Regions from separate parts of the Devosia sp. XK-2 genome, predicted to be linked through region 2. Evidence: predicted binding sites of a transcription regulator. Region 2 holds the regulator's gene; the other holds the start of a gene.

What was found. Region 2 encodes HrcA, which represses chaperone genes, less so after heat shock. Its sites were predicted from a motif close to GTTAGCACTCNCNNNNNGNGAGTGCTAAC; they were not measured.
Positions count from the first base shown of each region.
Region 1: the regulator HrcA is predicted to act here: its motif matches at 5,980-6,008, upstream of V8Z65_RS03230 (co-chaperone GroES).

Region 1 is NZ_CP146608.1:652,397-667,608, reverse strand. Features, by position in the region: gene V8Z65_RS03260 (EAL domain-containing protein) at 1-1,078, opposite strand, end outside; gene V8Z65_RS03255 (ROK family transcriptional regulator) at 1,178-2,398, opposite strand; gene V8Z65_RS03250 (sigma-54 dependent transcriptional regulator) at 2,521-3,948, shown strand; gene V8Z65_RS03245 (DMT family transporter) at 4,183-5,127, opposite strand; gene V8Z65_RS03240 (hypothetical protein) at 5,248-5,439, opposite strand; gene V8Z65_RS03235 (DUF427 domain-containing protein) at 5,508-5,867, opposite strand; gene V8Z65_RS03230 (co-chaperone GroES) at 6,053-6,343, shown strand; gene groL (chaperonin GroEL) at 6,403-8,043, shown strand; gene V8Z65_RS03220 (BrnA antitoxin family protein) at 8,178-8,405, shown strand; gene V8Z65_RS03215 (TSUP family transporter) at 8,406-9,155, opposite strand; gene V8Z65_RS03210 (glycosyltransferase family 2 protein) at 9,163-10,380, opposite strand; gene V8Z65_RS03205 (hypothetical protein) at 10,446-10,595, opposite strand; gene hisG (ATP phosphoribosyltransferase) at 10,598-11,290, opposite strand; gene V8Z65_RS03195 (ATP phosphoribosyltransferase regulatory subunit) at 11,287-12,351, opposite strand; gene hisS (histidine--tRNA ligase) at 12,512-14,035, opposite strand; gene V8Z65_RS03185 (hypothetical protein) at 14,133-14,399, opposite strand; gene V8Z65_RS03180 (response regulator) at 14,944-15,212, shown strand, end outside.
Region 2 is NZ_CP146608.1:3,772,502-3,787,713, reverse strand. Features, by position in the region: gene V8Z65_RS18665 (RidA family protein) at 1-307, opposite strand, end outside; gene V8Z65_RS18660 (YafY family protein) at 397-1,128, shown strand; gene V8Z65_RS18655 (hypothetical protein) at 1,195-1,548, shown strand; gene grpE (nucleotide exchange factor GrpE) at 1,624-2,271, opposite strand; gene hrcA (heat-inducible transcriptional repressor HrcA) at 2,294-3,379, opposite strand; gene rph (ribonuclease PH) at 3,520-4,236, shown strand; gene V8Z65_RS18635 (hypothetical protein) at 4,236-4,382, shown strand; gene V8Z65_RS18630 (non-canonical purine NTP pyrophosphatase) at 4,379-5,026, shown strand; gene hemW (radical SAM family heme chaperone HemW) at 5,033-6,187, shown strand; gene V8Z65_RS18620 (LysR family transcriptional regulator) at 6,193-7,080, opposite strand; gene V8Z65_RS18615 (NAD(P)-binding domain-containing protein) at 7,180-7,803, shown strand; gene infC (translation initiation factor IF-3) at 7,868-8,404, opposite strand; gene V8Z65_RS18605 (alpha/beta hydrolase) at 8,562-9,323, shown strand; gene V8Z65_RS18600 (GNAT family protein) at 9,479-10,132, opposite strand; gene V8Z65_RS18595 (SDR family oxidoreductase) at 10,129-10,995, opposite strand; gene queG (tRNA epoxyqueuosine(34) reductase QueG) at 10,995-12,122, opposite strand; gene V8Z65_RS18585 (glutathione S-transferase family protein) at 12,137-12,817, opposite strand; gene V8Z65_RS18580 (undecaprenyl-diphosphate phosphatase) at 12,935-13,747, shown strand; gene V8Z65_RS18575 (outer-membrane lipoprotein carrier protein LolA) at 13,805-14,434, opposite strand; gene V8Z65_RS18570 (metalloregulator ArsR/SmtB family transcription factor) at 14,544-14,879, opposite strand; gene V8Z65_RS18565 (SRPBCC family protein) at 14,879-15,212, opposite strand, start outside.

The sequences.
Region 1 (15,212 bases), 680 kb from region 2:
AGTCCGCGATGTCGGACATGTGGAAATCGGTGAACTTGTCGGGCGCGGCGATGAAACGGGCGGCGTCGACGCGCATGGATCGCACGCCCAGCGCCGCCATATCGGCGATATCGACGCGCAGCGAATGCATGCGCGCAATGGAGAAACCGGCGCCCTTGCGCGTCATCTGCTCAACTATGGCGCGCTCGCGCGTTGTCAGTTCGAGCCATTGCGCCTCACTGACCAGGAAGGTCAACGCGCCGGCGATGGCCCGGTTGGCGTCGAGTGTGGCCAGAACCTGTTCCACCGCGCCATCGTCGCCCAGACTGGCGCGCGAGAGCGGAATATGCAGCATGGCCGGCTGACCGGCCGTGCGGGAGCGGCGGGCAATGGCGACCGCCTCGGCCAGTCCGGCGCCCTCGATGAGCCTGACAATATCCTTGCCGCCGCGGCGGGGCACGAAATCGGGCGCATCGGCCAGTTCGCCATCTTCCAGCATCAGCCTGGGGACGAGGTCGTAGGCCACGGCCCGGCGCTGCGGCAGGCGCACCACAGGCTGAATGTGGTGGATGAGGCGATTTTCCTCGATGGCCTGGCGCAGGACTTCGAGCGGAATGACGGGTTCGGGTTCAGAGGCGGCGGCGGGCGCCGCCGGGGCGGGCGGTGGTGCCGCAATCATGCGGGTATCGGCCGATTTCGGGTTGGCCGAGGACCTGGCATTGGCCTGTGCAACCTTGTCTTCGACTTCGGCCACGGCCTCGGCGACCTGCCGGATGACGGTGCCCAGGACCGAAATATCGGCTTCGACGGTCTCGAGGCGCTGGCCGGGATTGAGATCGGCTATGGCGTTGATCCGCTGACCGAGCACAGCCCCGGCCTGCGCATCGGTAGCCAGGAGCCGCGAGAGATCCTCAATGGCGCGCTCGAGGCGATTTTCGGCACGCTGGCGCAGGACGCGCTCCATCAATACGAAGCAGGCGCAGGCAAAGACCACCGCAACCAGAATCGCATTGGCCGGCGTGAAGGTCAGGCCGAAATAGGCCAAGGCCCCCAGTCCAGCGGCGGAAAGCGCAATGAATGAATATACAAGTGCCTGCACGGCGGCCCTGAAACCCCTCGTCATTCGCCGGGATTCGGCCCCGAATACTTAGCATCCTAAACAATAGGTAAAAAGCACCGCAAAGATGCTCTCCCCGGCCTATTTGTCCTGTTCGGGGTCGAACAAATCCCAGGCGCGGGAGAAATGCCGGCGGAACAGCAGCAATTGCGCCGCACCGAATGCGGCCGCCGACGGGCCGGCCAGACCCGCGGTCAGCCTTGGCAGATGCGGCAACAGGACCGGCAGGGCATCGAGATGGGCCTGGGTGGAGGCCAGGAGCCGGGTCAGAATCTGTTCGGGCAGATCGCCATTTAGGGTGACGATGTCGATTTCGGCCATGGCGGTGGTGGTCAGGATGGCCTGCGCCAAGCCGTGGCCGGCATCGTCCAGCCAGGCCGCCACCATGGGTTCGATGGCCCGCCAGTCCCACCGGCGGGGCGAACCGGCCGGCACGCTCTGGCCTGCATCGGCCACCCGCAGCACCAGGGCGTGGAGCGAGGCGATCAGGTGCAGATAGGCCGGGCGGCCGACCCGGTCATGAACGATGATGGCGCCCAGATCGGCGGCATTGCCGTAGGGCCCCTCCATCAATTCGCCCCGGGACACGATGCCGCCCCCCACAAAGGCGCCGACAAAGAAGCTCGCAATGCCCTTGGGACGGGGGGTGGGAAAGGCCATTAGTTCGCGCCAGGCGCCGGCGCTGCCATCATTGACCCAGAATGCCGGCAGTGCGGTTTCCAGCGCCAGGCGCGGTCCGATATCGATGCCGGCCCAGGCATCGACGACGCTTTTGGGGGCGCCGAGCTGGACAAGCAGGGGGCCGAAATTGCCCGGCGTGGTGACGCCAATGCCCGCCAGGCGGCTGCGCTGCTCATTGGGCAGGCTGGACAATACGGTTTCGACATCAGCCGCGATCTCGGCAAAGACCGTATCGGGATCGGGATAGTCGTAGCTGCGCCGGGTGACGGCAACCGGCTGGCCGGTGATGTTTTGCAGCAGCACCTCGAAATGCTGCCAGCCGATTTCCACGCCGAGCGAAAAACCGCCCAGAGGGTTAAGGCTATAGGGGGTGGCGGGTTGCCCGCGCCGCCCGCGCAATACCTCGCCGCGAATGATGAGATCGCGCGCTTCAAGATCGGCCAGGATGCGCGCCGTGGTCTGCGGCCCAAGCCCGGAGCGCCGGGCAATGTCGGCATTGGAAACGCCCGGAATGCCTGCAATCAAGGTCAAGACGGCGCGTTCATTGGCCAGCCGCACCCCCGATTGGGTAATGCCGCGCACGATTGGCTCGAAGACATCTTGTTCAGGCTGTTCACGCATGGCGCAGAGATAAACGCTGTTTGGACGGACGGCGCAAGAACGGAATATTTACCCTAAGCCGTAATTATTAGGGCAACGAGAAGAACGGTCCGGTTGCGGACGAAACCAGGATATATTGCGGCATGACGACGACGAGCGGAAGCGAGAATGCGCTGTGCGGCCGGCTCCTGCTGATCGACGGCGATGCCGCATCTGCCCGCCAGACCAGCATGGAGCTTTCCGGGGCCCTGCTTGTCACCCCCCAGATCACGCTTGCCACCAGGGGGCGGGAAGCGGCCGAATTGCTACGCAAGCTGCGCTTTGACGTGGTGATCTGCGAGCTTACCAGCCTCGATGACCTGGCCGAGAATGTGGAAGATGCCATGAGCCGCCTGGTGCGGCTGGCCAATGGCGCGCTGATTCTGGCCGTGGCCGATAGCGGATCGGTCAGCGCGGCCCTGGGCGCCATGCGGGCAGGCGCCCATGACTATGTGGCCAAGCCGGCCAATGGCAGCATTCTGGCGGGACGCCTGGCGGAACTGGCGCAACGCCATGGCCGGCCGCGCTCCCTGGGCGTCGAGGCCGGGCCCGAACCGGAAGTGGCCGACTTTGCGGGCTTTGTGGGCGCGTCCAGTGCCATGCAGTTTCTCTATGAGCAGATCGGCAGGGTTGCCGCCTCCTCCGCACCGGTCTTCATTACCGGCGAAAGCGGAACGGGCAAGGATGTGTGCGCCGAGGCGCTGCATGCCAAAGGGCCGCGCGCGGCCAGCCGGTTCGTCGCTATCAATTGCGCGGCCATTCCGCGCGACCTCATGGAAAGCGAATTGTTCGGCGTGGTGCGCGGCGCCTTTACCGGTGCGCATGAAGACCGCAAGGGCGCTGCCGAACTGGCCGATGGCGGCACGCTGTTTCTCGATGAAGTGGGCGAACTGGACCTGTCGCTGCAATCCAAGCTGCTGCGCTTCCTGCAGACGGGCAGCCTCTCCCGCGTGGGCGAGACAGCGACGCGAAAGGTCGATGTGCGCGTCATCTGCGCGACCAATCGCAATCCGATGCAGATGATTGCCGAGCGGCAGTTCCGCGAGGACCTATTCTACCGCCTGCATGTGCTGCCCATCCACTTGCCGCCGCTGCGGCAGCGGCCAAGCGACATCATATTGCTGGCGCGGCACTTCCTCGGCCATTATGCCCATGAGGAGCACAAGAGCTTTTCAGGGATTTCGCCCGAAGCGGCGCAGCAACTGACCGCCGCCGACTGGCCGGGCAATGTGCGCCAATTGCAGAACCTGATCCGCCGCCTTGTGGTGATGTTCGATGGTGGCGAGATTAGTGCCAGCATGCTGGCCGCCGCCGATATCGAGTCGCGGGTGGCCCCGCCCGCCCCGGTCGAGGCGCCTCGGGCCGAGCGCCGCCTGGTTCTGCCCATGTGGCAGCAGGAACAACGCATTATCGAAGAGGCGATTGCGACATTTGGCGGTAATATTTCCATGGCCGCCGCGGCACTGGAAATCAGCCCCTCCACCATTTACCGCAAACGCCAAAGCTGGTCGGAAATGGCCGCGGCCGGCTAAGGAGCCGCAGCTTCACCCCATACCGCGCGGCGTCGTCGGGCTTGTATCGAGGGTCCTTCACCCGGCGATGCTGTTCCAGGATCACCCCATTCGGGTTTTGTCGCTTCATAGCGCCCCCGCCAAAGTCCCAAAGTACAGAGCCCTCGGCTCAAGGCCGAGGGTGACAGCCGGTGGGGGAGCGATATCGGAGCAAGACTGGAGGGCGGGTTACGACCTCATCCCGACCATTCAGTGTCAGGGCGTGTTGGCTTCCCGCGATTTGGAGCGGTCGAGGCCAAGATAGCGTTCGCGCAGGATGACGGCGATGCCGGAGGCAACGATGATCAGGGCGCCAATAATCATGGCGATCGTGGGCACGTCGGCAAAGATAATGTAGCCGATGACCAGCGTGAGCAGGAGCGAGACATATTCAAAGGGCGCGATGACCGACATGTCGGCATAGCGATAGCACGAGGTCAGCAGCAATTGGCCGATGCCGCCGAAGAAACCGGCCCCCACCAGCAGCGCGGCCTGTTCGGGCGTTGGCCAGACCCAGCCGAAGGGAATGGTGAAGAGGCTGATGACACTGGCGCTGATGAAAAAATAGGTGACGATGGCCTCGGTCCGCTCGGTCTGGACCAGAGTGCGCACCTGCAGCATGGCAAAGGCAGAGAAAATTGCGCCGGCGAAGGAGGCCAGCGCCCCCACGGCCTCGGCATTGCCGATGCCCTCGCCCGAAAAAACGGTGAGGCGCGGCCAGAGGATGACCAGGACACCGGCCAAGCCGACCAGAACGGTGGTCCAGCGAAAGACATGCACCCTTTCATGCAGCAAGACGGCAGACAGGATAACGATAATCAGCGGCGCCGCGTAGCCGATAGCCGTCGTTTCGGGCAAAGGCAGGCGCGTGAGGGCGAAAAAGCCCAGGCTCATGGCCGATACACCGATCAGGCCGCGCAGAATGTGGCCCAGAGGACGGCTGGTGTGAAAGGCGAGGCCCAGATTGCCCTTCCAGGCCAGGAAAGCCAGGACCGGCAGCATGGCAAAGAAGGAGCGGAAGAATACCATTTGCCCAGAGGGCACGGTGTGCGTGGCCTTGAGCATGGTCGCCATGACCACGAAGCAGCAGACCGACGCGACCTTGAGCGCAATGCCGCGTAGCGGATCACCTTTAGCAAGCTCGGCGGATGGCGCGGTCAATTGGGTCCTGTCCCGGGGTGGAGCATTTTCTGTTTTGGCTGAAACAAAACAGATGCTCCGCCTCTTTGTCTGTCGCGTTTCCGAACCGGATAGGTGGTGGGCACCTATCCGGGAAACGCTTTATTTGCCCGCAGCTTCCAGCTTTTCCTTGGCGATGCGCGCGGTGGCAAAGGCCTTGTGCTCGGGACCAACGGCGCTGCCGGACTTGACGACCTTGCCCGCAGCGTCCTGGACCTGCCATTGCCAATTGGTGTTTGCACCCACGCCGCCAGTGCGGCGCAGCTTGATCTGATAGGAAGATTGTTCGCTCATGGCTGTGCTTATGGCCCAGACTGCGGGCCGGGGAAAGGGGGAATATGCGGCTTTGCCCCCCGCCGCCCTCAGACCTCGGACACCCGCAGCTCCACGCGGTCGCCGCCAAAGGTCAGCATATCGCGAATGGGCGCATAATCGCCATCGGCATAGGGGTAGTACCAGGCCTCGTCGGCGCCGTCGGCGGTCAGGGTCTTGATCGTATAGAAATGGGCCACCCCCGGACCATCATCCTGCCGCGTGGTGTCGGACGCTTCCAGAATGCCGGGATGCACGTCATCGAGCGGCACGAAAATGATCGGTTCGGCGCCCTTGCGCTCGAGCCGCATGGCCTTGACCGAGGAGGCGATCTCGGCGTCGTCAAAGCAAACATGCACCCGCCCCGCGACCGGGGCGATTTCGGGTGCTGATGGGTTCGCTTGAGCCATGGCAAATACCTCGTCGTGCTTGTGTCTTGCTGGGGTGATAACGCATGAGCAAAAAGTTCGGTTCACGCTTCTTGACTCAGAAGCAGGACGATCCCTATATCCCCGACAGCCTGTTAGCACTCGCCTTGCGTGAGTGCTAACAGGTCCGAAATTGCATTCAGAAATGATGCCAAGAGGAACAAGATATGGGCTTCCGTCCCCTGCATGACCGCGTGGTCGTCCGTCGCGTCGACAGTGAAGAAAAGACCAAAGGCGGGATCATCATTCCCGATACCGCCAAGGAAAAGCCCTCCGAGGGTGTGATTGTTTCCGTGGGCCCCGGCGCCCGCGATGAGAGCGGCAAGGTTGTCGCCCTCGACGTCAAGGCCGGTGATCGCGTGCTCTTCGGCAAGTGGAGCGGCACCGAGGTCAAGCTCAATGGCGAAGACCTGATCATCATGAAGGAAAGCGACATCATGGGCGTGATCGAAGCGTAATCCGGCTTCTCACGTCTTTTTTGTTGTCCCCAAAACCAGATATTCTCAAGGAGCCATAAATGGCCGCCAAGGAAGTCAAATTCTCGACCGATGCCCGCGAAAAGATGCTGCGCGGTGTCAACGTCCTCGCCAATGCGGTGAAGGTCACCCTCGGCCCCAAGGGTCGTAACGTGGTTATCGAAAAGTCGTTCGGTGCTCCGCGCATCACCAAGGACGGCGTCTCGGTCGCCAAGGAAATCGAACTGGAAGACAAGTTCGAAAACCTGGGCGCGCAGCTGCTGCGCTCGGTCGCGTCCAAGACCAATGATGTTGCCGGTGACGGCACCACCACCGCGACCGTTCTGGGCCAGGCCATCGTGGTCGAAGGCGTCAAGGCCGTCGCCGCGGGCTTTAACCCGATGGACCTCAAGCGCGGTATCGACCTGGCTGTGGCCGACGTCGTGGAGAGCCTGAAGGCTTCGTCCAAGAAGATCACCTCATCATCCGAAGTTGCCCAGGTCGGCACCATCTCGGCCAATGGCGAAACCTCGATCGGCGACATGATTGCCGAAGCGATGCAGAAGGTCGGCAATGAGGGTGTGATCACCGTCGAGGAAGCCAAGACCGCCGAAACCGAACTCGATGTCGTTGAAGGCATGCAGTTCGACCGCGGTTACCTCTCGCCCTATTTCGTGACCAACACGGAAAAGATGACGGCGACCCTGGAAGACCCGTACATCCTGCTACACGAAAAGAAGCTTTCCAACCTGCAGGCCATCCTGCCGATCCTGGAAGCCGTTGTGCAGTCGCAGCGCCCGCTGCTGATCATCGCCGAAGACGTCGATGGCGAAGCCCTGCCGACCCTGGTCGTCAACCGCCTGCGCGCCGGCCTCAAGGTTGCCGCCGTCAAGGCTCCGGGCTTTGGTGACCGCCGCAAGGCCATGCTCGAAGACATCGCCGTCTTGACCGGCGGCCAGGTGATCTCCGAAGATCTCGGCATCAAGCTGGAAAACGTGACCCTGGACATGCTCGGCACTGCCAAGCGCGTCGAGATCACCAAGGAAAACACCACCATCGTCGATGGTGCTGGTACCCAGGAAGACATCCAGGCCCGTGTCGGCCAGATCAAGGCCCAGATCGAAGAAACCACCTCGGACTATGACCGCGAGAAGCTGCAGGAACGTCTGGCCAAGCTCGCCGGTGGCGTTGCCGTGATCCGCGTTGGCGGTTCGACGGAAGTGGAAGTCAAGGAACGCAAGGACCGCGTCGATGACGCGCTCAACGCAACCCGTGCTGCCGTTGAAGAAGGTATCGTTCCGGGTGGTGGCGTTGCCCTGCTCCGCGCTGCGGCCGCCATCAAGGCCAAGGGCATCAATGCCGACCAGGAAGCCGGTATCTCGATCGTCCGCCGCGCCCTGCAGGAGCCGGTGCGTTGCATCGCCAACAATGCCGGCGCCGAAGGCTCGGTCGTGGTTGGCAAGATCCTCGAGAACTCGGCCGCGTCCTATGGCTACAATGCCGCTACGGGCGAATATGGCGACCTGGTGACCCTGGGCGTTATCGACCCGGTCAAGGTGGTTCGTACCGCTCTTGAAGACGCCGCTTCGGTTGCTTCCCTGCTGATCACCACCGAGGCGACCGTTGTGGAGGCCCCGAAGGAAGCTGCGCCGGCAATGCCGGGCGGCGGCGGCATGGGTGGTATGGGCGGCATGGATTTTTAATCCACGCTCAGCGCACAAGCTTCCAGGATCGTTTCTTCCCAGTCACGATCTTGGTGGAAAGCCCCGGTGGAAACACCGGGGCTTTTTTGCGTGCACGGAGCTATGGTGGCAGTATCAACCAGAAAGGACACCGGATGCGAACACCACGGCGTAGCAGCGCCCTCGATCAGGCCGAAGCCGCCTTCAAGGCTGCAACATCCAATCCCGAACGAAAGCCGGCCAAAATCACGCCGGCGCCAGAGGGTAAGGAAATGGTGTCCTTGCGGCTCGACCGTTCGGTGCTGGAGCATTTCCAAGAAGATGGTCCGGGCTGGCAAGACCGGATCAATGCCGCGCTGCGCAGGGCGGCGGGGCTGGAGTGATCAGGGGAACAGCAGCAGCTTTATCGCCATGGCGATCGAGACCAGGACGACCAGCGGCCGGATGACCTTGGCGCCATAGCGGATGCCGGTGCGGGCGCCGATATAGCCCCCGAGCAATTGCCCCAGCGCCATGACGATGGCGACCGGCCAGACGACATGGCCCTGGGGGATGAAGATGAAAAGCGCGGCGAGGTTGGAGGTGAAGTTGAGGGCCTTTGTGCTGCCGGTCGCGCGGGTCAGGCCCAGCCCGAAAAGCAGGACAAAGCCGATGGTGAAGAAGGAGCCGGTGCCCGGCCCGAAAATGCCATCGTAAAATCCCACAAGGAAGCCCATGACCGGCACGAGGGGGCCGAAGGGCAGCCGCGCGGCCTTGTCCGCATCGGACAGTTTGGGCGCAAACAGAAAATAGAGGGCAATGCCGATCAGGGCTACCGGGACGGCAATGTCGAGCACGCTGGTGTCCAGCCCACTGACCGCAAGGGCACCCAGCAGGCTGCCTGCAAAGGTCAGGGCGATAGCCGGAACAAGGCTGGAAAGCTTGATGAAGCCACGGCGCCAGAAGGTCAGAACGGCCATGGCGGTGCCAACCACGCCCTGCATCTTATTGGTGGCCAGGGCCGCGACGGGCGGCAGGCCGGCAGAAAGCAAGGCGGGCACAGCGAGCATGCCACCCCCGCCGGCAATGGCATCGACAAAGCCGGCCAGCATGCCGACCCCCATCAGGGCGAGAAGCGTGAAAGGATCGGGCATGGAGTGGTCAGGCCTTGTCGGAGCGGCGGCCGAAACGGTCGTCGGGAACGACCTGGTCGGCCAACCGACGTTCATAAATGGGAATATTGATCATCGAGGACATGAACGCACTCATCATCAGCTGGAAACCGGTGACCAGGGCGGTCATGGCCAGGATGACAGCGCGCAGGGTTGCCGAGGATGTCAGCGGGCCGAAATCGCGTTTGGCCCATTCCCAGAACCCCCAGCCCATGGCCGCGAAACCGCCCAGCATGAGCAGGACGGCAAAGAGCAGCAGGCGCTCGAGCGTGAGGCTTTCCAGCGCCTTGTCATAGACCCCGGATCGCGGAATGAAGCCATAGCGCGAGGCAAAGCGGCGGCCGATAATGGCAAAGGCAATCGACTGCGTGCCCATGATGACGCAGAGCGAAGCCACGAGCAGCGTATGGACACTGAAGGAGACGCGGCCGATCTGCACGGGCCCGCCGAGCAGCGCGGCGCCGACAACCAGGCCAACAAGCAGCAGGGCCAGGCCGGGATAGAGGAACAGCCAGCGCGGCGAGAACAGCAGCAGGAACCGCAAATGGCGCCAGCCGTCGCGGAAGGACCGCAGATGCGGGCGGCGCGAACGCCCGTCGGGCTTGAGACTGGTTGGAACCTCTCGAATATCGAGCCGCGCCAGCGTCGCCTTGACCACCATTTCGGAGGCAAATTCCATGCCGGTGGTGCGCAGATTGAGGCCCAGAATGGCATCGCGCGAAAAACCGCGCAGGCCGCAATGAAAATCGCGAATGGGGGTCTTGAAGAAGAGACGTCCCAGGAAGCTGAGCACCGGATTGCCGATATAGCGATGATGCCAGGGCATGGCGCCGGGTGCGATGCCGCCGGCAAAGCGATTGCCCATGACCAGATCGGCACCCTGCCGCAGCGCATGGATGAAAGCATCCAGATGGGCGAAATCATAACTGTCGTCGGCATCGCCCATGACGATAAACCGACCGCGCGCCGACGCTATACCGGCGGCCAGCGCCGCGCCATAGCCGCGCTGCTCCACATCGACCAGGCGCGCGCCATTGTCCCGGGCAATAGCCTGCGAACCGTCAGTCGAGCCATTGTCGGCAATCAGCACTTCGCCAGCAATGCCGGACCGCGCCAGAAAGGCCCGCGCCTTTTGAATACAGACGGCCAGCGTTTCCGCCTCATCAAGGCAGGGCATAAGGATGGTCAGTTCAATTGTCTCGGCCATGACGCCCCCTGCCGGACCTTTGCGCCCTTGTGCCGCGATTTGGCCATGGCGCGCAATGGTCCGTCTCAGTCGCCCTCGGCGCCACCGTCCGGCCCGTCCGCCGATGGGGCCGGGGGTGCAGGCTTGTCGCTATCAAGGTTCTGCCGGGCAAGCCCGGCATAGACAATCGCGCAGACGCCGCAAACGACCAGCAGCATGACAAAGGCCAGATCCACGTTCAGGCCTCCAATTGCGCCAGCAGCGCATCGAGGGTCTTGCGGCGGTCATCGGACCAATCGGCCGTGCGCGAGACGATGAGATTAGCCTCGCTTTTGAGCATAACCCCGTCTTCGAGCACGCGCAGGCCATTGGCGGCCAGGGTTGAGCCGGTCGAGGTGATATCGACCACAATATCGGCCACGCCAGAAGCCGGGGCTGCTTCGGTGGCGCCCAGGCTTTCCACGATGCGGTATTCGGCAATGCCGGCCCGGGCAAAGTGCTGGCGGGTAATGGTGATATATTTGGTGGCGATGCGCAGCCAGCGCCCGTGACGGGAGCGGAAATCGGATGCCACATCGGCCAGGTCGTGCATATGGGTGACGTCGATCCAGGCATCGGGCACGGCAATGACCACATCGGCATGGCCGAAATTCATATTGCGGGCAAAGGTGACCGAGGCCGGCCCGGCCTCGCTGGTCTCGTGGATCAGGTCACGGCCGGTGACCCCCAGATCGATATTGCCGCGGATCAGTTCGCGGGCGATCTCCGAGGCCGGGAAAAAGCGTACGGTGACATCGGGCATGCCCTCAATGGCGCCGAGATAGGAACGGGCGCCGCCGGGGCGGGTAATGGTCAGGCCGCGATGGGCGAACCAGTCACGGGTGAGCTCTTCAAGGCGACCCTTGGAGGGGACGGCGAGAGTGATGGTCATTTCGGCCACTCCGCTTCGAGACGGTCGACCCAGAGGGCGCAGCCGGAGGCAGCGATGGGGGCAGTGGCGCCCAGACGTTCCAGCAGGCGGTCATATTGCCCGCCCGAGGCAAGGACGGTGTCCCCCTGCCCGCGCATTTCGAAGACAATGCCGGTGTAGTAATCGAGGCGGGGCGAAAAGCTGGCGTCGAAGGTGACGCGGGCTTCGCCCAGGCCGTCGAGATGACGGCGGATGGCCTTGATAGGCGGGCCCAGGAACAGACGGTGCTGTTCGGCCAGCATCTCGACCTGGCGCAGGGCCGAAAGAGCGTCACCCTTGATGGCGAGAAAGTCGCGCAGCAGCTTCAGCGTCGCGGCCGGAACATGGGCGGCATCGAGCGCCTGCTGCTCGGAAAAGCGGTCGACAATTTCTTCGGGCGAGCGGCCTTCCGAAAGGCTGAGGCCGGCCGCAACCATGCGCGCGGTGACATCTTCAATGAGCTCGTCGCGGCCGGGCTGCTCGGTGCGGGGCGCGTCCGGCGCCTGCTCGAGCCGGGTCAACAGCCGGTCCATGGCCTCTATGTGACCGAAGCGATGGCGGATGCGCGGACGCCAGGCATCAGGCATATCGGCCTGGGCCAGCAGGGCCTCGAACAGGCCGACACCGCCCAGGGTTACCCGCGGGGTGATGCCATAGAGCGAGAGGGCGGCGCGGGCGAAGGTCAAGACCTGATCGAGCGCCACATCGCCATCGGGCTGGGCCAGAAGCTCGATGCCGGCCTGATCGAATTCGGCGGGGCCGCTGCTGCGCTGGCGAAAAATGGGGCCGAGATAGGAAAAGGCCGCCGGAGCCCCTGCCCCATCGGCAATGTAATCGGCGGCGATAGGCAGGGTGAAATCGGGCCGCAGGCAATATTCGGCGCCCGCCAGATCGGTCGTCAGCAGGAGACGGCGGCCGAATTCCTCTCCGGCAAGATCGAAATATGGATCGGCCTTGAGCAGGAGCGGCGGGGTGGCGCGGCAGCCGCCCTGGGCTTCGACGAGGGATTCGAGTTGGGACCGGCGATAGGCGGCGTTGGTCATGGGGTCGCTCCCAGGCCCGTCGGCGCCATCGCCTCCCTCCCCCTTGAGGGGGAATGAGGGTGGGGGTCCATCAGTGAACAACAGCACCACCCCCCACCCCAACCCTCCCCCTCAAGGGGGGAGGGAGCGCGGGAGCTGACAGAGCTTGCCTGGTCGAATGTCATTGCTCACTCAGCAGTTTCTTGACCGCCGAAACCAGGTCTTCGCGCTTGATTTCGAACTGGCCGGGACGAGCGGCTTTCCATTCGGCATTGTCGGTAATGGCCTGGGCGGCCTGCTTGCCGGCGATGAGGTCCTTGACCTGCAAAATGCCCTGCTCGCGTTCCTGGCTGCCCTCGATGATGACGGCGGGGGAATTGCGCTTGTCGGCATAGGCGACCTGCTTGCCGAAATTCTTGGTGGAGCCCAAAAACATTTCGGCGCGGATGCCGGCCTGGCGCAGCTCGGACACCATGGCCTGGTAGCGGGCGGTTTCGGCCTTGTCCATGACGAGGACGACGACCGGGCCGGCCGGTTCGGTGGCGCCAAGATTGCCAGTGAGTTTCAATGCATTGGCCAGGCGCGAGACGCCGATGGAAAAGCCTGTGGCGGGCACGGGTTCGCGGCGGAAACGGGAGACGAGCCCGTCATAGCGGCCACCGCCGCCGACCGAACCGAAGACCACGTCCTGGCCCTTCTCGTTCTGCACCTTGAAGGTCAGTTCGATCTCAAAGACCGGGCCGGTATAATATTCGAGGCCGCGGACGACGGAGGGGTCGATCTTGATGCGGTCGGGGCCGTAGCCACTGGACAAAAACAGAGTGGCCATCCTGCTGAGCTCAGCTAGTCCCTCAGTGAATGAGGAACTCACGCGTTCCAGATAGCTGTTAAGAGGGAAATGAACGTTTGGCCGCAACGCTTCACCGCCCTTAGGTCCACCGATGCGCTCGACGTTGCGTTCTCCGGCGATGCTTGAATGCAAGACACCAAGGATGAATGCGGATTGTTCATCGTCGAGACCCGCGCCCTCTGTATAGTCGCCGCTTTCGTCCTTTCGACCTGCACCCAATAGGAGCTTGACGCCCTCAGGCCCTAGGCGATCCAACTTGTCGATTGCCCGCATCACGACCAAGCGACGCGCCGGATCGTCTGCCAGACCGATCGCGTCGAGCACGCCATCCAGCACCTTGCGGTTGTTGACGCGGACGACGTACTTGCCCTGGAGGCCGAGCGCATCCATCACATCAGCCATCATCATGCACATTTCGGCGTCCGCTTCCGGGCCGGGGGCGCCGACGGTGTCGGCGTCGAACTGCATGAACTGACGGAAGCGGCCGGGGCCGGGCTTTTCGTTGCGGAAGACATAGCCCTGCCGATAGGAGCGGTAGGGCTTGGGCAGGGTTTCGAAATTTTCGGCAAAGAAGCGGGCGAGCGGCGCGGTCAGATCATAGCGCAGGCTCATCCACTGCTCGTCATCGTCCTGCAGGGAGAAGACGCCAGCATTGGGCCGGTCGGTATCGGGCAGGAATTTGCCCAGGGTCTCGGTATATTCGAAGAGCGGGGTTTCGACGGGGTCGAAGCCATATTTCTCATACACGGCCTTGATCTTGTCGATCATGGCGCCGACGGCGGCGATTTCGCCTGGGCTGCGATCTTCGAACCCGCGCGGCAGGCGGGGCGTGATGAGCTTGGTTTTTTCGGTCATTTCTTCGCCCTGGAAAGTCGGTCGTTTGCTTAGACGATCAAAGCCTGAGAGACAATGGCGGAGGTCGGCAGCCGGGGCGAACCCCGGCTGCCCTTATTCATCTCCTGATATCCTGGTCCGGCGGGTGGAACTGCCAGAGCTGCGCGGGCACCGAATAAAGATTGCGATATTCGTCCGCCGGCGGCAGGCCGACATCTGCACGCAGATAGTCGGGCACCTCGGGATAGCGCACGGGCCGCTGGGCCCACCAGGCACGGATGGCGGCCCCGACAACGGGGACCAGACCGCGCTGCTGGACGGCATCGGCAATGGAGAATTCAAGGCGCAGCACGACGCTGCGCTCATTGAGCACGTTCGAAGACATTGCTGGTTCCGGCAGATGGCTCTGCCGGCCTCTATGTTAAAGACGGAAGAGAAAGGCGGAATCCGGACGCAATAGGGGCCGGGTCAGCATTTCAGGTTTGAGTGGTGGGGGTGTCCGCGAGCCGCGATGCGGCCGAAGGTACCGTCAATGGGACGAGATCAGGCTCGACCGAGGTGATGGCAATTTGGCCCCGAGTGGCGGGCTACAGTTTTATACATGAAACGCCTCCCTCTCTTGGCTTTGCAGACAAGGGGGGCATAACTCACGACATCGTGAGCCGCAAGCATGGATGTGGCAGTCTGTCGCACATTCCATCAAGTGTTGCCCTGAGGACACGGTTGAGGCGCTGGGGTGTCAAGTTCTTCGTGGCACACAGCTTTATGGCAAGGCCGGACACACAGCCTGTGACTCGGCGCGCTGCCGGACTTCACCGGATTGACAGGCGCGCGACGGCTGCTATCCAGCAGCGCTATCTGCAGACCGGCGTATATTTTCCGATCGCTTCGAGGGGCGAGGCGCCGTGCAGCGCGGGGGGCGAGGCGGCATGATCATTCCGGGACAATTGCGGGCGCTGGTGGTGGACGACAACACCTATGCGCGCGCCATCTGCACGATGGGCCTGAAAAAGCTGGGCATCAGCAATGTGGAAGAGGCCGATGGCGGTGGCGAGGCCATTCTCAAGCTCATGCAGACGCCCTTCCATTTCATGCTGATGGATTGGTACATGCCGGATGTGAACGGGGCCGGCGTAATGCAGGTATTGCGCGATGGCCGGTTCGGCGCGCCATCGACTATGCCGGTTATCCTGATGAC
Region 2 (15,212 bases):
CATAGATGGTGAGCTTGACCACTTGATCGGGCCGGGCACCCGATTGTTCCAGAACCACATTGAGATTGGCAAAGGCCTGATCTACCTGCTGGGCAAAGTCTGGTGGCAGAACCCCGGCCGCATCTGCTCCGCCTTGCCCTGACACATAAACTTGGCGGACTCCGGACGGGGTAACAACCGCCTGACTGTAGCCGAAGCCGGTAGGGTCGAATAAGTCGGCTGGGTTGACGATGGTCAGTTCGTTGCTGTTCGCCGCATTGGAAAGCATGGTCATGATGATCAGTCCGCTGGTAAAAAGGTGTTTCATCTCGCCTGTCAGGGGATTGGGCCGCTGAATGGCCGCCAATTAGCAAACTGCTGTTGCCACCATGGTGTCAGCAGTGTGGGAGAGAATGAATGCGCCGGGCGGACCGTCTTTTGCAGATCGTACAGGCCATCCGCCGCCATCGTGGCCCGGTTACCGCGCAGACCCTTGCCGAGGAGCTGGAAGTCTCGCGGCGCACAATCTACCGCGACATTCTTGATCTGCAGGCCTCCATGGTGCCCATAGAGGGGGAAGCCGGCATAGGCTATGTCCTGCGTCCCGGCTATGATCTGCCGCCACTGATGTTCACGATCGAGGAGGTCGAGGCGATCGTATTGGGTGCTCGGCTCGCTGGCGGCCGGGGCGATGCGGGCCTTGCGCGCGCCGCCGATAATGTCCTGGCCAAGATTGGCGCCGTACTCCCCCCGAAGCAGGCCGCGGCGCTGGAGCAAGCGGCGCTTTATGCGCCCATGGGCCGCCAGGATACGACCCCTGACGCCCAGCTGGAATTGCTGCGACAATTGATCCGGGAGCGCATCAAATTGTCATTCGCCTATGTTGATCTGAAAGGTCGGCCGACGCGCCGATCGGTCTGGCCGCTGGCGCTGCTCTATTTCTCCGACGCGACGCTTCTGGGTAGCTGGTGCGAATTGCGCAGTGACTACCGATACTTCAGGACCGATCGCATAGTCGACCCACAAGGCCTGGACGATCGCTTCAATACCCGCAATGGCGCAATGCTGGATGGTCTGCTGGTCAGCGAATGCACGGCGCGCATACCTCTTTCGACCATCGGCGACGGGACGGCCCGCGCGGCCCGCTAACGGCCCTGCCCTGTGCGCCGCGAAAGGCGTAATCTGCCCGCGCATTTCCGACTGGAGGAGACTGCCATGCCGTATTTTCTTGCTGTTTACACCATGACCCGGGCGGACCTTGCCAAGTTCCGGGCCATGCCCAAGGCCGACCAGGATGCCGTGGACGCCAAGGGCGTGCCGGAATGGAAAGAGTGGGACAAAAGGCACGCCGCCGCGATCGTCAATCAGGGTGGCATGGTGGGCAAGACCACCCGCATCGCCCGTGACGGCACTATAGCGCCGGCCAGCAATGATTTCTGCGGCTATGTCATCGTCGAGGCCGAAAACGCGGAAGCCGCGGCACGGCTCTTCGCCGATCACCCACATATCAACACCTTTCCCGGCGACGGCGTCGACATCATGCCATTTCTGACCGGCCCGGACCTCTAGGCCCGGCTGCTGGAAGGGCCGGATCAAGAAAAGGGCGCCAGAGGCGCCCTTTCAATTCTCGGATTGCAGAGCGCGTCAGGCGCTCTTATCCACGCCCTCAGCATCGCCGTCGGCCTCAGGGCTGGCTGCAGCACCGGCGGCACCGCCTTTGGCAACGCCGACCATGGCCGGACGCAAAACGCGGTCGCCAATGGCAAAGCCTTCCTGCACCACCTGCACCACAGTGCCTTCAGGCACATTGGGATTGGGCACTTCGAACATGGCCTGATGGCGGTGCGGATCGAACTTCTGGCCGGCGGCCTCGATGGGCTTGACGCCATGCTTGGCCAGGAGGCGCTGCATTTCGCGGTCGGCCAGCTCGATGCCATCGATCAGGCTTTTGAGCGTGCCATCGGCTGTTTCGCGTGTTTCGGCCGGAATGACGACCAAGGCGCGCGACAAGGCATCGGTGGCGGTCAGCATGTCACGGGCAAAGCCGGCAATGGCATAGGAGCGGGTATCGGCGACATCGCGCTCGGTGCGCTTGCGCAGATTTTCCATCTCGGCATGGGTCCGCAATATGCGGTCCTTGAGCTCGGCATTTTCGGCCATCAGCGCTTCGACGGGATCGACTTCAACAGCCTCGGTTTCCGGAATTTCGGTTTCCGGCGTTTCGCCCTGGGCGGCGTTTTCGTCGCTCATTCGGTCTTCTTCCGTATTCAATGAAAAACTCTTGCCCGCCATATCGGCCAAGCGGCGCGCTAATTCAAGTCTTGCCGCGCTTCCTGGCCATCATCGCGGTGATGACATTGGCGGTGTAGTCGACCACCGGCACGATGCGCGCATAGTTGAGCCTTGTGGGACCGATGACGCCCAGAACACCGACAATGCGGTCATTGGCGTCCTTGTAGGGGCTGAGAATAACCGAGGAGCCCGAAAGCGAAAACAGCTTGTTTTCCGAGCCGATAAAAATGCGCACGCCCTGGGCCCGTTCGGCGTCACCCAAGAGCTCCAGCAGGCCGTCCTTGCTTTCCAATTCGTCGAAGAGCTGGCGCATGCGCATCAATTCATCGCTCGCCATGGTGTCATTGATAAGATTGGCGCGACCGCGCACGATGACCGTCGGCGCGCTGTTCCCGCCTGGCTCAGCGAGGGTCGCAATCCCGGCATCCACCAGCTTCTGCGTCAATTCGTCCAGCTCGGCCCGCTGCTCGGCACGGCGCTCATTGAGCACTTTGCGGGCTTCGGAGAGCGTGCGGCCCACGACATAATTGGCCAGGTAATTGCCCGCCTGCTGAAGGGCGCTGGCCGTGTAGCCGGGGGGCAGGTCGAGAATGCGGTTTTCCACCTGCCCGTCCTCGCCCACCAGAATGGCCATGGCCCGCGTGGCGTCGAGCCGCACGAATTCGATATGCTTTAATACCATATCGGCCTTGGCGGCGATGACCACGCCCGCGCCCTGGCTGAGGCCCGACAAGAGCGAAGAAGCCTCGGTCAGGACGTCCTCCACCTGTGCGTGGCCGGCCGTACCTTCGATGTGGCGGGCAATCTGCTGGCGCTCGGCCTCATTGACCGCGCCCACTTCGAGCATGGAATCGACGAAAAACCGCAGACCCTGCTGCGTGGGCGCGCGGCCGGCCGAGGTATGGGGCGCGGCAATCAGTCCGAGATCTTCAAGATCGGCCATGACATTGCGCACCGAGGCGGGTGAGAGCTCGACCTGCAATAGGCGGCTCAAGTCGCGCGAGCCCACCGGCATGCCGGTATCGAGATAGCGCTCCACCAGGCGCCGGAAAATATCCTGGCTGCGGGCATTGAGTACCGAGAGGAAGTCTTCGGCCGGTCTGGTCATGGTGGTTTGATTAAACTCATCGGCTTTAACCCTGACCCTTCATTTAGGCCCTTGTTCCCCATCCGCCAAGCGTCGGGCGCTTGTGAGCGGGCTCCATGAGGGTTAAGAGGCGGTTAACTGCAATAGAAACTGGAATCACGATGCGGCCTTCCGGCAGACAGCCAAGCGATATGCGGGCAGTAACCCTTGAACGTGGTGTGGCCATGAAGGCGGAAGGCTCGTGCCTGGTGTCTTTCGGCAATACCAAGGTTCTGTGCACCGCCTCGGTGGAAACCAGCGTTCCTGGCTGGCTGCGGGGCAAGGGCCAGGGCTGGGTTACGGCCGAATATGGCATGCTGCCGCGGGCGACCGGCTCGCGCACCCGTCGCGAGGCCACGGCGGGCAAGCAATCGGGCCGCACGCAGGAAATCCAGCGCCTGATCGGACGCAGCCTTCGCGCCGTGGTTGACCTTGAAGCGCTTGGCGAAGTGCAGATCACCTGCGATTGCGATGTGCTCGAAGCCGATGGCGGCACCCGCACCGCTTCGATTACCGGCGCCTATGTGGCGCTGAGCGAGGCCATTCAATGGATGGACGAGCGCAAGCTGACCAAGGGCAAGGCGCTGATCGACAGCGTTGCGGCCATTTCCTGCGGTATTTATCGCGGCACGCCGGTGCTGGACCTCGATTATCTCGAAGATGTCGAGGCCGAGACCGACGCCAATTTCGTCATGACCGGGGCGGGCAAGTTCGTTGAAATTCAGGGAACCGCTGAAGGCGCACCTTTTGACCGCAGCGAACTCGACGCGCTTATGGCTCTGGCCGAAAAGGGCATTGGCGAATTGTCGATGATGCAAAAATCGGTGCTGGAGGCATGATGTTCCGGCTGGCCAAACGCGAGCAGGCCCCTATGCCCAAGGCGGGCGTGGCGGCCGAGGGTTCGATCAAGACGCCGCGGCCGGATTGCGCGATCTGGAACGATATTGCCCGCGTCCTGGGCACAAAGCCGGAGCAGAGCAAGTGAGCCCTATTCCCCGTCTCCGCGCCGGCGACCGACTGTGCATCGCGACCCATAATGCGGGCAAGCTCCGGGAGTTTCGCGAACTGTTCGAGCCGTTCGGCCTGCAACTGGTTTCGGCGGGGGAACTGGGCCTGCCTGAACCGGAAGAGACGGGCACGAGTTTTGCCGAAAATGCGCGCACCAAAGCCCATGCGGCCGCCAAGGGCGCCAATATGCTGGCGCTGAGCGACGATTCGGGGCTGTGCGTTGATGCGCTGGGGGGCGATCCGGGCGTCTATACGGCTGATTGGGCCGGCGTGCCGCGCGACTTCAACAGGGCCATGAAGCGGGTCGAGGATGCGCTGCAGGCCGCGGGGGCCAATTCACCTGGCCAGCGGCGCGGTTCGTTCAATGCCACGCTGTGCCTGGCCCACCCCGATGGGCGCGACACACTCTATGTGGGCAAGTGCGAAGGTACCCTGGTCTGGCCGCCGCGCGGCGATATCGGCCATGGCTATGATCCCATGTTCATGCCCGATGGGCACGATCTCACCTTTGGCGAGATGGCGGCCGAGACCAAACATAGCTGGTCGCCGGGCGAGCAGGGCCTGTCACACCGCGCCCGTGCTTTCGCGCAATTCGTGGAGAACCAGATCGACCATGGGTGATCGCGCATGACCGCTCCCAACGATCTTTTCGGCGTTTATGTGCATTGGCCGTTCTGCGCGGCCAAATGCCCCTATTGCGACTTCAATAGCCATGTTCATCGCGGGCCCTTTGACGAGGATGGCTTTGTCGAGGGTTATAAAAAAGAGATCGCGCATATGGCGTCGCTGTCCTCCGGGCGGCTGGTGCAGTCGATCTTTTTTGGCGGTGGCACGCCGTCGCTGATGAGCCCAAAGGCAGTCGGCAGCATTCTCGATGCCATTGGCCAGCACTGGCAGATCGACCGCAACGCCGAAATTACCCTGGAAGCCAATCCCACCTCGGTTGAGGTCGATCGTTTCAAGGGGTTTCGCGCGGCGGGCATCAATCGGGTTTCGCTGGGCGTTCAGTCGCTGCGCCCCGGGCCATTGGCGGAGCTCGGCCGCCGGCACACGGTCGAGGAAGCCGTCGCGGCTGTGCGGATTGCCCAATCGGTCTTTGACCGCTCAAGTTTTGATCTGATCTATGCCCGCCCCAAGCAGACGCTGGAGGACTGGGAAGACGAACTCAAGGAAGCGCTATGGCTCGCCAAAGGCCATATCAGTCTTTATCAGCTGACCATTGAGCAGGGGACGCGCTACTTTGACCTGCATCAGGCCGGCAAATTGCAGATGCCCAATGAAGACCTGGCGGCCGACTTCTATGAGCTGACGCAGGAATTGACCGCCGAGGCGGGCATGCCGGCCTATGAGATTTCCAACCATGCCGTGCCCGGCCAGGAAAGCCGCCACAATATGCTCTATTGGCGCTATGGCGAATATGCCGGCATCGGCCCGGGTGCTCATGGCAGGCTGATGGTCAACCATCAGCGCCATGCCACCGCCACTGAAAAGCTGCCCTTTGAATGGTTGAAGCTGGTCAGTGAGTTCGGCCACGGCATGACCACGGATGATGTGCTGACCTGGGAAGAACAGGGCGACGAATTCCTCGTCATGGGCCTGCGCCTCAAGGAGGGCATCTCGCCCACCCGCTTCATGTCGATTTCCGGCCGCGGCATTTCGGACGCCCAGATCGCCGCGCTCAAGGGTTATGGCTTTGTCGAGACCCTGCCCAATGGCAATATCCGCGTGACCGAGAAAGGCTTTCCGGTGCTCGACGCGGTGGTGGCGGATCTGGCGGCATAGGCCGTTCAGGCTGAACGCGCAGCAGAGGCAGCAAGAGCTGCGACAAAAGCTTCTACCCTTCTTGGCACCAATGTGCGGGACGGATAGACGGTGTGGACAGGCAGCGACATCAGGTCCCATTCAGGCAATAGACGCAGCAAGTGCCCGGCCTTGAGGTCATCCTCAACCAGAGCGAGCGGCAGATAGGCAATGCCCGCCCCATTGAGGGCCAACATCCGCTGGGCCTCGCCATTGTCGACCTCGATCCCGCCGCCAACGGTCACCGCGACCGTTTCGCCTTGCTGCCCGTGGAAGGTCCAGCGGTCGCGTGGGACAATGATCAGGTTCAAAATGCAGCGCGCGTTCGCCAATTCCTCGGGATGGGACAGAGCGCCATGGCGCTCAACAAAACCAGGACTGGCGCAGAGTGCAAAATCGTAGCGCCCCACACGCCGGGCAATCAGCGAAGAGGCCTGCAACTCTCCGACCCGGACAGCCAAATCGAACCCTTCGCCAACCAGATCCACCCAGCGATCGCTGATATTCATCTCGAACACAACGTCCGGATGCGCCGCCGTAAATTCCGAGATGACGCGAGGCAGCCAGCGAGCACCCATCGTGGTCGGTGCGGTCAGGCGAATGCGGCCACTCAATGTCTGCTGCTGGCTGCACTCAGCCAGGGCTTCAGTTGCATCGAGAACAGCCTGGGTTCGTTCGAGAAACAGGCGTCCAGTCTCGGTCAGGCTCTGAGAGCGCGTATTTCTTTCGATTAATCTGAGCTGGTAGCGCTCTTCGAGCGTCTGGATGCGTCGCCCGACCATGGCCGGCGAGACATTGAGCTGCCGCGCGGCCTTGGCAAAGCTGCCCATGCGCGCGGCAATGGCAAAGGTTCTGAGTTCGTCCAGATCGCTCATTCGATACTTTTGTGCAATTTTGAAACTGCAATTGACTGAATTATCTTTAGCCTAGCACGGTGGCATAGAGAGGACACCAACAAATTCTGGAGACCTCAAATGACCAAAAGCGCAATCATCGGCCTGGGCAATATGGGCAAAGGCCTGGCGCGCCGTCTGGACGGGAAGACTGACCTTATCCTGGGCACACGTGATATCACCGGTGGCGAAAATTTTGCCGCAACGCTTTCGCAGGGGCTGCGGGTCACCTCCCCTCAGGATGCCGCGGCTGCCGCCGACATCGTCATCCTCGCCCTGCCCTATGCGGCGGCGCTCGCATTCGCCAAGAGTACAAATCTGGAAGGCAAAGTGGTCGTGGACCTGACCAACCCGCTCAAAGAGGACTTTTCGGGTCTGACGATTGGCCACAGCACCTCGGCCGCCGAGGAAATCCAGGCGGTGGCGCCGGGCGCTCGAGTGGTCAAGGCCTACAATACCATTTTCGCCAGCCTGCTCGACCGCCCGGCCAGCGACACGTCGGCTACCCCGGTTTTCCTGGCCGGCGATGATGAAGCGGCCATTGCATCCGTCACCCGGCTGGTCGAACTGTCCGGCTTTACAACCGAGCTGGCGGGTGGGCTTAACGCGGCGCGACTGGTCGAGCCGCTTGGTATGCTCAATATTCAGCTCGGCTATCATCAGGGCCGCGGCACGGCCATAGCGCCAGCCTGGCAGGCTCTCTGAGGAGCAAAGAAAAAAAGCGGCGGGCCTTGGGGCCCGCCGCTTTTTGTTTCAAGATGCAGTCGCCTTATTTGGGCGCCAGCACCATGACCATCTGCCGGCCTTCAGAGCGGGGCTGGCTTTCGACCTTGGCCAGGTCTTCGGTCTGTTCGCGGACTTTGAGCAGCAATTGCATGCCCAAATCCTGGTGGGCCATTTCACGGCCACGGAAACGCATGGTCACCTTGACGCGGTCGCCTTCGCCCAGAAAGCGCTGTACGGCCTTCATCTTGGTCTCGTAGTCATGGGTGTCGATGTTCGGACGCATCTGCACTTCCTTGACTTCGATCACCTTCTGCTTCTTGCGCGCTTCGGCCGCCTTTTTCTGGGCAGCATATTTATAGCGGCCGAGATCGAGCATCTTGGCGACAGGCGGATTCGAATTGGCGGCGATCAGGACGAGGTCTAGCCCGGCTTCCTGTGCTTCGGCCAACGCATCACGCGTGCGAACGATGCCACGGTTTTCACCTTCTGCATCGATGAGCTGAACGTCGGGGCTATTGATATCCTCGTTGGCAAGCGGCCCATCTTTCTGGGGCGCAACGGGTCTCATGGGACGGCGAATGGCAAGCGTTCCTTGTGCTATTGGTGCCAGGGGGTGAATTCGGCCCTAAAATCGTGGTAGCGGCCCCTAAAGTCAACTGGCGCGCCACAGCAAATTTTGGGCTGTTGCGCCGGCGAAACGCATAGGCGCACAAAACGAGAAAGTCCCGCACGCCATCATGAGTTCCATCCAAAGCTTCCGCATTGCGGTCGGCACCGGCGCCGAGAGGCGCGACATCGCCGTCGAGCAGCGCCCCGGCAGGGTGCCGGGCCTGTTCTGGCTCAACGGTTTCCGCTCGGTGATGAGCGGGCTCAAGGCGGTGAGCCTGGATGCGCTGGGTGCGGAAAAAGGGCTTGAAGTCACCCGGTTCGACTATTCGGGCCATGGCCAGTCCGGGGGCCAGTTTGACGATGGCACCATCAGCCGCTGGCTCGAAGAGGCCGAGGCGGTGCTGGCCACCACCGGCGCCTCGCCGATCGTGTGTGGCTCCTCAATGGGCGGTTGGATCGCCCTGCTACTGGCCCGACGGCAATTGGCCAAAGGCATGCCGCTCAGGGGTCTGGTGCTGATTGCCCCGGCCACCGACGCCACCACGCGGATCGCGGCGCGCATGAGCGAAGCGCAAAAGCGCGAGCTGGCAACATTGGGCTATTACGAACGGGACAGTGCTTATGGCGATGGCATGTATCGCTATACCAGGCGCCTGATTGAGGACGGCGCGCATCACCTGCTGTTCGGCAGCGTGATCGAAACGGGTTGCCCGGTCCATATCCTGCAAGGCGGACAGGACCCGGACGTCCCGCCTGAACAGGCCCAAAGGCTGCTGACGCATATCCTGCACGATCCGGTGACTTATACGCTGATCCCGGATGGCGACCATCGCTTGAGCCGGGAGCAGGACCTGGAACGGCTGCGGGCCGCGGTGATGGGGATGGTTTGAGGGCCGGGGACGACCTCTGTTCCCTTCCCCATCGGCGGGAGGGAACAGAGGGTGGAGCGGTTTTGTGAGTCGCCGATGGACCCCCACCCCCAGCCCCTCCCCTCAAGGAGGAGGGGAGGGGCCAACCTCGCGTTTCCGTCAGAAACTGACAGAGCCTAGCCGCGTGTTGCCAAACGGGTCTTCTGCCCACCCGACGCATCGAAATTGTCCGGGCTCAGCCAGCGCTCATATTCGCTCCGGAGAGCGGGCCATTCGCTATCCAGCATGGAGAACCAGGCCGTATCGCGGCTCTGGCCCTTGACGATCATGTCCTGGCGGAAAAGACCTTCGTAAGTAAAGCCGAAGCGGGTCGCGGCAGCTTTTGACGGTTCATTGCCATTATTGCATTTCCACTCGAAGCGCCGATAGCCGAGATCATCGAAGGCATGGCGGGCGAATAGATAGAGCGCTTCGGTGGCCAGGCGGCTGCGCGCCATGGGCAGGCCCCAATAGACGCCGCCAATTTCTATCGACCCGTGCTCGGGGCGAATACGCATCCAGGCCTGCTGGCCGACGGCCCTGCCGCTGGCCTTGTCGAGGACCGCCACATAGCGGTCCTGCCCGGCATTGACCTGATCTATCCAGGCTTCGGCCGCCGCGAGGCTTGAGGGTGCTTCACTGAACAGCCAGCGGAACCGTTCCGGGCCACCGGGCAGATTGGCGACCGCGAAGAGATCGGGGGCATGGTGCCGTGCTATGGGTTCGAGGCGCGTATACCGGCCCTCGAGCGTCAGGCCTTGCGGAGCCGATCTGGCGGGTTGTGGGGTCATTTGTCGCTTTCGAGGATTTGGCCAAGGCCGGCGCGATAATCGGGGTAGAGCAGGTCAATGCCAAGGGCCTGTTTGATGGCCCTGTTGGAGACGCGTTTATTGTCGCGATAGAAGCTGCGCTGCATGGGCGTCATTTCGGCCGTTTCTATGGGCAGGTCCGGCGGCACATCCATGCCGATCATCTGCGCGGCATAAGCGATGACATCCTGGGGCGGCGCCGGCTCGTCATCGGCCAGGTTGAAGGTCCCATCCAGCCGCCGCTCCGCCGCCAGTGCCGTCACTCTGGCAATGTCGGCGACATGGATGCGGTTGAACACCTGCCCCGGTTTGATCACGCGGCGGGCGGTTCCGGCCCGCAATTTATCGAATGTCGAGCGGCCCGGGCCATAGATGCCGGCCAGCCGCAAAATGCAGAGCGGCACGCCGCGTTCGGCGGCATAGTCGCGCCAGGCCTGTTCGGCCAATACACGCCGATCCGAGCGCATATTGCGCGGCACCAGGGGCGCTGTCTCGTCGATCCAGTCGCCGCCGAAATCGCCATAGACCCCGACCGTCGAATAATAGCAGAGCCACTGCAATTGGCCGGCCGCGTCGAGATCGGCGCGGTGATGGCGCAGAACCGGATCGCCTCTGTCGTCAGGCGCAATGGACAGGATGACATGGCTAACCCTGGCCAGTGCGTCCCATATAGCAGGGCCGGGCGTCGTACCGTCGAACAGCACGGCGTCAATATTGTCGGCCCGCAATTGCGCGGCCTTTTCTTCCGAGCGCACCGTGCCGCCAATGTGCGCGAAACCGCCCTGGCGCATGGCCTCCGCCGCATTGATGGAGGAAAAACCCAAGCCAAAGAAAAATGCTCGCATCAGACCGCGCCCTCCCATTCCGTCCGGACATCGCTATCGCTTTCCTGCGCCAGCCTGTCCAGCCGCAAGCTCTCGGCCCGTTCCGCATCGAGCCGCCGCAAGGCCCATATCGCAGCGCCGCGCACCAGAGGCGATGGGTCACCCAGCCTGGCCTCCACGAGAGGCAGCAAATCCCGGTCGTCCGAATTACCGATGCAAATCAGCGCATTGCGCAAAAACCGCGCATGCCCAATGCGCTTGACCGGGGAGCCGGCAAACAGGGCGCGGAACTGCGCATCGTCCAGTTGCGCCAGCGCGGCCAGTGGCGGGCGTTCAAATTCAGGGCGGCTCCTGAGCTTGGCCTCACGGCTGATCGAGGCAAATTTATTCCAGGGGCAGACGGCCAGGCAATCGTCGCAACCATAGATACGATTGCCCATGGGGCGGCGGAATTCGCGCGGAATGGGGCCCTTATGCTCGACCGAGTAATAGGCGAGGCATTTTCGTGCATCGAGGCGGAATGGCGCGGGAAAGGCGTTGGTGGGGCAGACATCGAGGCATTTGGTGCAGGAGCCGCAGCTTTCGGCATGCGGCTGGTCCGGGGGCAGGTCGAGATCGGTGAGGATGGCGCCCAGAAACAGCCAGGATCCGAATTGGCGGCTGACCAGTACCGAATGCTTGCCCTGCCAGCCAAGCCCCGCCGCCTCGGCCAGCGGCTTTTCCATCAGGGGCGCGGTATCGACAAAGACCTTCACATCGACGCCGGCGCGCCGGGCAAGAAGCCCCGCCAGCTCTTTCAAGCGCCCCTTGATGATGTCGTGATAATCGCGATTGCGGGCATAGGCGGAAATATTGCCGACGCTCTTTTCGGCAAGGAGGTCCATGGGGTCGATCTCGGGGCCGTAATTGACACCGAGCAAGATGACCGAGCGCGCATCGGACCACAGCCGGCGCGGATCGCCCCGACGCTCTTCGGTTTCGGCCATCCAATCCATATCGGCGTGCCAGCCTTCGGCCAGGGCGTGGTGCAGTTTTTCGGGCAGGTCGGGCCGGGCATCGGCGCGGGCAATGCCAAAGGCATCAAAGCCCAACCCCAGGGCACGGGCCCTGAGTTCGGAGACGAGTTTTTCGGTGCCGGCTTGGGCCATGCCGTCAGATAGGACTAAAAGTCCAGATCCGCATAGCCCTTGGAGGGCGGCATGGCCACGACACGGTCATTGAGCAGGGTGCGGAAGGCCGGTCGCGACTTGATGCGGGAATACCAGTCCCGGGTTTCGCCCGGCACTTTGGACCAGTCGATATCGCCCATATAGTCGAGCGTGGAAAAGTGCGCGGCCAGGGCAAAATCGGCAAGGGTCATGGTGTCGCCTGCCACCCAGTTGCGGCTGGCCAGCAGCCAGTTGAAATAGAGCAGATGCTCGGTGAGATTGGCCTTGGCGGCCCGCAGGACCGAGGGTTCGGGCGTGGCGCCGCGCTGGTCGCGCTTGGCGATCTTCTCCTCGAGCAGATAGCGCGTCACCTCGTCATTGAGCTTGACCAGGGCCCATTCGGCCAGGCGCCACATCTCGGCCCGGTCCAGGGGATCGGTGGGGAACAGGCCGCCCACTGCGTCGGGGGTATAGAAATCCTCAACCGCATGGATGGTGGCCAATATGCCAACGATGGGCTGATCCGCTTCGGTGAACAGAATGGGCAGGGTCGCGGCCGGATTGATGGCCAACAGAGCCTCTTCGCGCAGCCAGGGCTTGGTCTCCTCCAGATCCAGCGGCACGCCATATTCGGCGCACATCAGCCGGATGAGGCGGGAAGCAGGATCAAGCGGGTAATGCACAAGGCTGGGCATGAACAAGGCTCTGAAATGGTTGCGGGTCTGCTTCGCGCGTCCCCCGCTTGGCGCATTTGGCGAACACCGCTAAGAGACGTGGGCAAAAACAACCCTGGGAACGAGTTAGGGGATCAAATGAACGCCGATCAAGGTCTTTTTGTGCCCCTTATCCTCGGAATCCTGGAAGGGCTCACAGAATTCCTGCCGGTCAGCTCGACCGGCCACCTGTTGCTGGCCGATCATTTCTTCGGCCTGAGCCAGCCCAAGACCTTTATCGTGCTGATCCAGCTCGGTGCCATTCTGGCGGTAATCACGGTCTATTTCGCCAAGCTGGGCATGCTGATCCGCGATGCGCTGACCGGCAAGGCCTATGCCTGGCAGTTCGCGCTTGCCGTGGTGCTGGCCTGCCTGCCCGCGGTGATCGCCGGCGTGCTGCTGCGCGACTTCATCCAGGGCGATTTGTGGGAATCGGCCATGCTGATCTGCATCACGCTGCTGGTCGGCGGCATTGTCCTGCTCATTGTGGACCGCCTCAAGCTTGAGCCCAAATATGACGATATCTACCGTTTCCCCTGGCATCTGGCGCTGATCATCGGCCTGTTTCAGATGTTGAGCCTGGTGCCGGGTGTCTCGCGCTCCGGCTCGACCGTGGTGGGGGGCATGCTGTTCGGCGCCAGCAAGCGGGCGGCGGCCGAATTCACCTTCTTTATCGCCCTGCCGATCATGGTGGGCGCCTTTGGCTATGATCTCTATAAAAGCCGCGATCTGATCGACACCAGCATCGCGCTCAATGTGGCCATCGGCTTTGCGGCGGCCTTTGTGGCGGGCGCATTGGTGGTGCGCTATCTCCTGAATTTCGTCAGCCGCTACGGCTTTGCCCCCTTTGCCTGGTGGCGCATTGTGGTGGGCGGCGCGGGCCTTATTGCCTTGCTGGCTTTTGGCCATTGACCAGCAAAAAGGCCCGGATCGACCGGGCCTTATAGGCATATTGCCTGCAGGACGGCGTCAGGTCCCCGGCTCCTTGCCGCGATAGGTCGAGGGGAAGGTGAAGAAGTGGTTGGGAATTTCAACGCCCTTCTGCACATCGTAAAGCGAGAAGGTCAGCTCGGAGCCTGAGGGCTCGACCAGCGTCCATTGCGCCAGATCCTTGGTTTCGGTGTCAAAGATCAGCGAGACCTGCACGGTGCCGGCCACCGTATTGTCGATGACGGTGATCGAGAGATAGCCATCGGTATTGGTAACGTCGATAACATTGGCATTGAGCAGGTTGATCTGGTCGCCCAGGAACTGGCGGAGCGGGATCGAGTCCTGAGGATAGGCGTAATAGGTCTCTTCGCGCCGGTCCACGACGTAAAAGCCGCGCCCGATCGAGACGATCTCCTCGCGGCTGGGGGGCGCATAGCGGAAGGCGACCTTGTTTGGCCGCTCGAGAAAGAAAGTGCCTTCCTGACGGCCGCCATTGGTGTCGATCTGCAGGAACCGGCCCACCATGGTGCGGATTGCCGTATTGTGGGCATTGATCTCATTGATCAATTGCTGCTCTTCGGGCGTCAGCGCCCGGCTCTGTGCGAGCGCCGGCAGTAGAGGCGCAAGTGCCGCAGCAAATCCGAACATCAGGGCGGTACGGCGAATCATGAACTGGCACTCCACGCTGGGTCTTGTGTACTGACCCTAACCTAGGCAGCAATTGCGGCAACAGGTGGAAAGTTCCGCGCCGGTCGCTTTCACCAAATGGCGAGCGCGGCTAGTCGCGTTTGCCGCGCTGTTTCTTGCCCCGCGCAATCTCGGTGGCCAGAGCTTCCATGCGGACCGGCCAAAATACGCGAAATCGCTCCAGCCAGTCATCGACGCCCCGCAACGGGGTCGTGTCGAGCTGATAGACGCGGCGGGTACCTTCGACACGGACCTGCGCGAAACCGTTCTCGCGCAGGACCTTGAGGTGTTGGCTGACCCCCGCCTGGGAAATGCCGAACTCAGGCACGATCACCGCAACGACCTCCCCTGACGCGTGCTCTTTTTCAGCAAGCAGTTCGAGGATGCGGCGGCGCACCGGGTCGCCAAGAACGTCAAAAGCGTGCATCAGGTCTCCAATGGCGGCTCGCCGGAAAAGAAGCGCCGCGTCGCCTCGGCGGCCCTATGCGCCTGTTCGGGTGCCTCGCCGGCTGCGATCTCGGCCTTCCCCCAACCGGCACTGGCCTGGCGCACCAGTTCCTTGGCCTCTGGCGAGGTCTCCCAATTGTTCACCCCTTCGGCCCGCACATCATCGGCAGGACGTTTCAAATGCGCGGCCAGCCCCAAAAATCCCAGCTCCCAGCCGACGCCAACGGCACCGGCGCCAAATTGGGTCCAGTGCGGGCTGACATGGGCAATATGTTCAAGCTCCAGCAGCGTCCCCCCGTCGGCCGGCGAAATG